Linked DNA regions of Sorangium aterium. The protein of the gene in region 2 binds, or shares a complex with, the protein of the main gene of each other region. Links are inferred from orthologs where the notes say so. Each region holds a gene or a part of one and is shown on either strand. Other genes may lie near its edges.

What was found. Proteins that work in one complex are often made in the same cells at the same time.
Region 1: the proteins of POL72_RS35540 (region 2) and lpdA are in contact, whole or in part, in a crystal structure (PDB 1EBD), measured with the Geobacillus stearothermophilus proteins. The link is inferred for Sorangium aterium from one-to-one orthologs. Residues at the interface, in WP_033016211.1 of Geobacillus stearothermophilus: Ile130, Ala131, Met132, Pro133, Arg136, Arg140, Glu141, Asn155, Arg157; in WP_049624544.1 of Geobacillus stearothermophilus: Pro340, Ser341, Asp344, Tyr345, Arg403, Asp406, Val408, Glu431, Ala432, Gly433, Asp438.

What each region holds. Positions count from the first base shown.
Region 1 is NZ_JAQNDK010000005.1:391,501-394,965, reverse strand. The notes cover bases 262-3,103. They hold lpdA (dihydrolipoyl dehydrogenase), read right to left. Parts: upstream 2,465-3,103; coding sequence 1,058-2,464; downstream 262-1,057. Other genes in these bases: POL72_RS39750 (thiamine pyrophosphate-dependent dehydrogenase E1 component subunit alpha), read right to left, coding at 2,627-3,103; POL72_RS39760 (bifunctional methionine sulfoxide reductase B/A protein), read left to right, coding at 262-786. Also shown: more of POL72_RS39760, read left to right, coding at 1-261; more of POL72_RS39750, read right to left, coding at 3,104-3,465. UniProt on the Escherichia coli protein: Lipoamide dehydrogenase is a component of the glycine cleavage system as well as of the alpha-ketoacid dehydrogenase complexes.
Region 2 is NZ_JAQNDK010000004.1:1,091,715-1,095,298, forward strand. The notes cover bases 624-3,584. They hold POL72_RS35540 (dihydrolipoamide acetyltransferase family protein), read right to left. Parts: upstream 2,860-3,584; coding sequence 1,387-2,859; downstream 624-1,386. Other genes in these bases: POL72_RS35535 (class I SAM-dependent methyltransferase), read left to right, coding at 624-1,229; POL72_RS35545 (alpha-ketoacid dehydrogenase subunit beta), read right to left, coding at 2,863-3,584. In the rest of the region: POL72_RS35530 (SIR2 family protein), read right to left, coding at 1-218; more of POL72_RS35535, read left to right, coding at 387-623.

The DNA.
Region 1 (3,465 bases), on a different replicon or contig from region 2:
CCGGAGCGGGTCGTGGAGCGCTCGGACAGGGGCCACGGGATGGTCCGAACGGAGGTTCGCTCCAAGGCCGGCAACTCGCACCTCGGGCACGTCTTCGAGGACGGGCCCGCGCCCGAAGGGCTGCGCTACTGCATCAACTCCGCGTCCCTCCGTTTCATCCCGCTGGCTCGCCTCGAGGCGGAGGGTTACGGCGCCTATCGGGCGCTGTTCGAGGGCCGCGGCGGCGCGCCTAGGGAGCAAGCGAGCGCGAACGCCTGCGCCGTCCCGGCGCCGGGCGAGGCGCCTGGGTGCCAGACGACGCTGGAGACGGCCGTCCTGGCGGGCGGCTGCTTCTGGGGGATGGAAGAGCTCCTCCGGCAGATCCCCGGTGTCCTCGAGACGGAGGTCGGTTATGCCGGCGGCCGGACGAAGGCGCCGACCTATGAAGACGTGAAGACCGGATCGACGGGCCACGCCGAGTCGGTGCGCATCGTCTTCGATCCCGCGAAGCTGTCCTATGCCGAGCTGCTCGAGAAGTGGTTCTTCCGCATGCACGATCCGACGACGCGGAACCGCCAGGGCAACGACGTCGGGACGCAGTACCGCTCAGCGATCTTCGTCACGACGCCCGAGCAGCGCCGCATCGCCGAGGAGGTGAAGGCGCGCGTCGACAAGAGCGGCAAGTGGCGCGCTCCGCTCGTCACCGAGATCGTGGAGGCCGGCCCGTTCACGCGCGCCGAGGAGTACCACCAGAAGTACCTGGAGAAGTACCCGGCCGGGTATACGTGCCATTTCATGCGCGACTGACGTAGACCGCCATCACGTCAAGAAGCCGCGAAAATCGAAGGGCGGCGGGAAGGCTGAGAACTCCACGCCTCCCGGAACTCTCTGCTGGTTTCGAGCGCTCCGGTGCTCGAAACCGGTTTCCGCCCACCTCTGCTTAAGTGCAGAGCAGAGCGGCGGTCTCCCGCACAGGAGACGGGCCCAGATCGGCGTTTTCGGCGCGCAAGCGCACTCCGGTGCGCTGAGCACCGAAAACGTCGAGGTGGGCCCGTATCCGAAGCGGGTGACCGTCGCTCTAGCGATTTGCGATGTGGATCGCGGCGCCCATGGCGTGGGCGGCGGCTTCCATCAGCGACTCGCCGAGGGTCGGGTGGGGGTGGATCGTGAGCGAGAGATCCTCGAGGAAGGCCGCCATCTCGAGCGAGAGGGACGCCTCGCTGATCATGGTGCTGGCCTCCGGCCCGACGATGTGGACGCCGAGCACCTGCTTCGTCTTCTTGTCGGCGACGATCTTCACGAAGCCCTCGGTCTCGTTCATGGCCATGGCCTTGCCGAGCACCGAGAACGGGAACTTGCCGATGCTGACCTCGAGGCCCTTCGCCTTCGCCTCCGCCTCGGTGAGCCCCACCGTGGCGATCTCCGGATCGGTGAAGATCGCGCCCGGGATCGCGACCCAGTCCTTCTCGGCCTTGTGGCCCGCGATGACCTCGGCGGCGATCTCGCCCTCCTTCGTCGCCTTGTGCGCGAGCAGGGGCGGCCCGCTGACGTCGCCGATGGCGTAGATCGAGGGCACGTTGGTGCGGCAGAACTTGTCCGTCGGGACGAACCCGCGCTGATCGACCGTGACGCCGACCTTCTCGAGGCCGAGCCCCTTGCTGCTCGGCCGCATGCCGACGGCGACGAGCACGGTGTCGACGACGATCGTCTGCTCCTTGCCGTCGGCCTGGATCTTCACCCCGACCGAGCCGTCCTTCTGCTTCTCGTACCCGAGCGCCTTGGCGTTCTTGTGGATCGTGCCGCCGCGCTTCAGGATCTTGCGCTCGACGATCTTTGTGCAGTCGGGGTCGACGCCCGTGAGCAGCTCCGGCAGCGCCTCGACGACGATGAGCTCGGCGCCGAACGCCTGGTAGACCATGCCGAGCTCCAGGCCGATGACGCCGCCGCCGATCACCATCAGCCGCTTCGGGACGCGGCGCAGGCTGACCGCCTCCTTCGCGCCGATGATCGTGTCGCCGTCGAACTTGAACGTCGGGATCTCGATGGTCGTCGAGCCGGTCGCGATCACGATCGCCTTCGTCGCCTCGAACTGCTCCACCGAGCCGTCAGCCCGGGTCACGTCCACGCGCTTCGGCCCCACGACCGTGGCGGTGCCGTTCACCACGTCGGCGCCGTTGCCCTTGAGCAGCGACCCGACGCCGCCGGTGAGCTTCTTGACGATGCCTTCTTTCCAGTCCTGCATCTTGTTGGCGTCGAGCTCGACGCCGCTGACCTTGATGCCCATCGCGGCGCCGGCCTGCGACTTCTCGTAGAGATGCGCGGCGGAGATCAGCGCCTTGGAGGGGATACACCCCCAGTTGAGGCAGACGCCGCCGACGTTCTCCTTCTCGATGCAGAGCACCTTCTGCTTGAGCTGAGCGAGCCGGATGGCGCAGGGGTAACCGCCGGGGCCGGCTCCGATCACGATTGCGTCGTAGGTCTTCATCCTTGTCCTTTTGTGCGCTTCGAAGACTGGAACTAGGGGCGCCGGGGTTCGTCAGGCAAGCCCCTCGCCGACAGCCCTGAGGCCGCGCCCGCACCCGCGAGCCGTCCCTGGGTGCCCGGGGGCTTACACGACCTCGCAGCGAGGGGAAATCCCTCCCCGAGGTCAGCGCCCGCCGCCGTGCGCCGGCGCTTTCGGGGAGCGCAGGAGCTCTGCGCGCTGGTCCCGCAGGTGCCAGGGCAGCTCGGCGTAGACGTCGTCGAACAGCGTCTCCCGGGCAGGCGGTCCCATCGCCTCGACCTCGGCGACGGCGGCGGCGATCTCGGCGTTGAGCTCCGCCTCGAGGGAGGACTCCGCGGCGTCGTCGAGGAGCCCGCGGCCGGCGAGGTGGCGCCCGAGGCGCAGCAGCGGGTCGCGCTCCGTCCAGCGATCGACCTCCTCTTGCGACCTGTAGCGGCTCGGGTCGTCGCTCGAGGAGTGCGCGCCGACGCGGTAGGTGAGCGCCTCGATGAAGCTGGGGCCGCCGCCGTCACGAGCCCGCGCGACCGCCTCGGAGACGGCGCGGTAGACGGCGATGACGTCGTTGCCGTCGACCCGCACCGACGGGACGCCGTAGGCGCGCCCCTTGATGGCGATCGTCCTCGAGGCCGTCTGCCGGTCCGTCGGCACGCTGATGGCCCAGTGGTTGTTCTGGCAGATCATGACGCACGGCGCCTTGAAGACCGCCGCGAAGTTCATCGCGCTGTGGAAATCGGGCTCGCTCGTCGCGCCGTCGCCCATGAACCCCACCACCACGGTGCTGTCGCGCCGCAGCTTCGCGGCCCACGCGGCGCCGACCGCCTGCGGGAGCTGCGGGCCGATGCAGCTCGACCAGGACACCTGGTTCACCTGCCGCCCGCTCATGTGCGACGGCATCTGGCGCCCCTGGAGGAGGTCGCCCGCGTTGCCGAACACCTGGGCCACATAGGTGCGGAGCGGGAAGCCGCGCACCAGCATCATCACGC
Region 2 (3,584 bases):
GGCGCCCGCTTCTCCAGCAGCCCTTCCACGACGTTGGTCTCGGGCCGCTTGCCGTCCTCGCGGAGGCGCGCGGCTGCCCCGAGGAGCAGGTCTCCCCAGCTGGGGAACATCCGCTTCCCGTTCCGGTCCAGCGCGGCCATGGACACGCCGGCGCCGACGAAGGGCACGACGAACCGGTCGCGCAACGCGTCCTCGAGGGTCTTGGGAATCGCGATCACGGCGCGCGATGTTGCCGGTTCCGGCCCCGCGCGACAAGGGATCCTTCCGTCCGCCCACGTCTTCGACGTGCCCCAGGGCATCTCCATGCGAACGCCTGGCTGCCGCGCCGAGCCGGCTTGCGTTCGGTCGGCCGGGGCGCATATCCTCTTCGGCAGAGAAACGGCGTGATGCAAGCTCAAGACGCATGGCGAGAATCGAGCGGGCAAGCGTGGGTGAAGTTGCAGGCGCAAACTGACGCGCAGCTGGAGCCCCTCGGGCGCCCGGCGCTGGAACGCTTGCAGCTCCAAGCGGGTGAGCGGGTGCTCGACGTGGGTTGTGGCGCGGGCCAGAGCTGCATCGAGCTCGCGGTCCGCGTGGGAGCGACGGGAGCGGTCGTCGGGGTCGACATATCGGAGCCGATGGTGACGGCTGCGCGCGGGCGCGTCGCGCAAGCGGGCCTCGGCAACGTCGAGATCATCCTGGGAGACGCTGCACGTCAGACCTTCGAGGTGCCGTTCGATGCCATCTACTCACGCTTCGGCGTGATGTTCTTTCCAGATGCCGTCGCGGCCTTCCGCGAGATGCGTGAGAGCCTGCGACCGAGCGGGCGCCTGGCTTTCGTGTGCTGGCAAGAGCTGGAGCGCAATGACTGGGCTCACGTGCCGCTCATGGCGGCGCGCAGCGTCTCGCCCGATCATCCGATGCCCGCGCTGCTGCAGCCCGGCCAGCCTGGGCCGTTTTACTTTTCCGCTCCCGCGTTCGTCCAGCAGGTGCTCGGCGCTGCGGGTTTCAAGCGCGTGAACATCGAACCCCGCGAGACGATGATTCAACTGGGAGCGGCGCGAGACATCGCCGAGGCAGTGGAGTACTCGATGCAAATTGGGCCATCGGCCCGCTTCATGGCGGACACGGACCCATCGCTCAAGCCCGCGTTCGAGCGGGCGCTGAGCGAAGCCCTTCGCCCCTTTGCAAGCAGCACGGGCGTCTGGATGGCGGCGCGCAGCTTGGTGGTCACCGCGTCTTCGTCTTGAGCCGAGCTCGCTCGGTATGATGGGCGTGCTCCGGGAGATCCCGGTAGGGCACCCGGACGGTAGAGAGGCCAGCGCGCGATGCCAGGCAGCTCGGCACGACCTCACGCGCGACCAGGGACGAGCCTGAGCGGCACCAGCCCGGCAGCCGGGCTTCTGCTCAGCTCATCTCCAAAAACAGCCGATCCGGATCCTCCAGGTACCCGATGATCTCGTAGGCGAACGCCGCCCCCACGTGGCCATCGATGATCCGGTGGTCGAACGACAGCGACACCAGCATCACCTCGCCGATGACGATCTGCCCGTCGCGCACCACCGGCTTCTGCTTCATCTGGTGGATCCCCAGGATCGCGACCTCGGGGAAGTTCAGTATCGGCGTCGCGAACAGCCCCCCTTGCTGGCCGAGCGACGTGATCGTGAACGTCGAGCCGCCGAGATCCTCCGGCTTCACCCGCCCCGACTTCGTGTCCTCGCCGAGCCGCGCGATCTCCTGCGCGATCTCCAGCACGCTCCGCCGATCCGCGTCGCGCACGACAGGCACGATGAGCCCGGCCTCGGTCGCGGACGCGATGCCGATATGATAGCTCTTCTTGACGACGATCTCCTGCGTCGCCTCGTCGAACGCGCTGTTCAACGTCGGGTGCTTCTTGAGCGCCGCGACAACGGCCTTCACGAAGAAGGGCAGGAACGTCAGCTTGACGCCCGCCTTCTCGGCCAGCGGGCGCAGGCGCGCGCGGCGCTCCTTCAGCGCGGAGACGTCGCACTCCTCGACGAAGGTGAAGTGCGCCGCCGTGTGCTTCGACCGCGACATCGCCTCGAAGATCCGCTTGCGCACGCCCCGCAGCGGGATGCGCTCGTCGCCCGGCGCCGTCGGCAACCCCCGGCCGCGCTCTCCCTCGGGTCGGGCCGCTCCCGGCTCCTCGTCCAGCTGGCCGGGCCTCGGCGCCGCCTCGGGCAGCGCCGGGGCCGCCGCGCCCGCTCCCCGCCTCGGGGCCGCCTCCGGCAGCGCCGGGGCCGCCTCCTCGGGCGCCTCGAGCGCCCGCACGTCGTCCTTCGTCACGCGGCCCGCCGGGCCGGTCGGCGGCACGCGCCGCAGGTCGACCCCGAGGTCGCGCGCCAGCTTGCGCGTCGCAGGCGTCGCGAGCGGCTTCTCGTTGAAGTAGGCCGCCCCGCGCGTGCCCGCGCCGATGCTGCCGTTCGCCCACGCGGACCGCGCCGGCGCCACCAGGTTCATCCCCGGGAGGTCCTCCCGGATGTCGCCGACCGCCGTCGCCGCGGGCTCCGCAGCCCCGGACTTCGCGGCCGCCGCCGCGGGCGGCTCCGCAGCCCCGGACTTCGCGCCACCCTGGCGCACCCCCGCCCCCGACGCGGGCGGCGCCGCCGCAGGCCGGTCGTCGAGGTCGAACACGACGAGCACCGAGTGGACGGGGACGACCCCGCCCACCTTGCCCCGCGTCTCCACGATGCGGCCCGTGCGCGGCGACGTGATCGTCACCGTCGCCTTGTCGGTCATCACCTCGACCATCGGCTGGTCCTCGGCGACCATGTCGCCCGGCGACACCAGCCAGGTCACGATCTCGCCCTCGGTGACGCCCTCACCGATGTCCGGAAGCCTGAACTCGTACTTGCCCATGCGTCAGTACCTCGCCGTCTCGAGGATCGCCGGAAGGATACGATGGGACAGGGGGAGATACTCGTTCTCGAGGGTGTACGGGAACGGGGTGTCGAAGCCCGTGACCCGGAGCGGCGGCGCCTCCAGGTGGAGGAACGCCTTCTCGTTGACCAGCGAGACGAGCTCCGCCCCGAGGCCGCAGCTCTTCGGCGCCTCGTGCACCACGATGAACCGGCCCGTCCGTTTCACCGACTCGATCACCGTGTCGATGTCGAGCGGCCACAGCGTGCGCAGATCGATCACCTCGCACTCGACGCCCTGCGCGGCCGCCTGGTTCGCCGCGTCGAGCGCCTCGTAGAGCATTGCGCCCCAGACCACGAGCGTCACGTGCCAGCCCGGCCGGACCACCTTCGCCTGGCCGAGCGGGACCGTGTACTCGCCCTCGGGGACGTCGCCCTTCGCGGCGCGGTAGATGCGCTTCGGCTCGAAGAACAGCACCGGATCCGGGTCCCGGATCGACGAGAGCAGGAGCCCCTTCGCGTCGGCCGGGTTCGACGGGCACACGACCTTCAGGCCCGCCACGTGGACGAACTGCGCCTCGGGCGACTGCGAGTGGTAGTGCCCGCCGCGGATGCCGCCGCCGAACGGCGTCCGGATGACCAGCTTGGACGGGTACTCGCCCCCCGAGCGGTAGCGGTACTTCGCCAGCTCGGACACGATCTGGTCGTACGCGGGATAGATGAAGT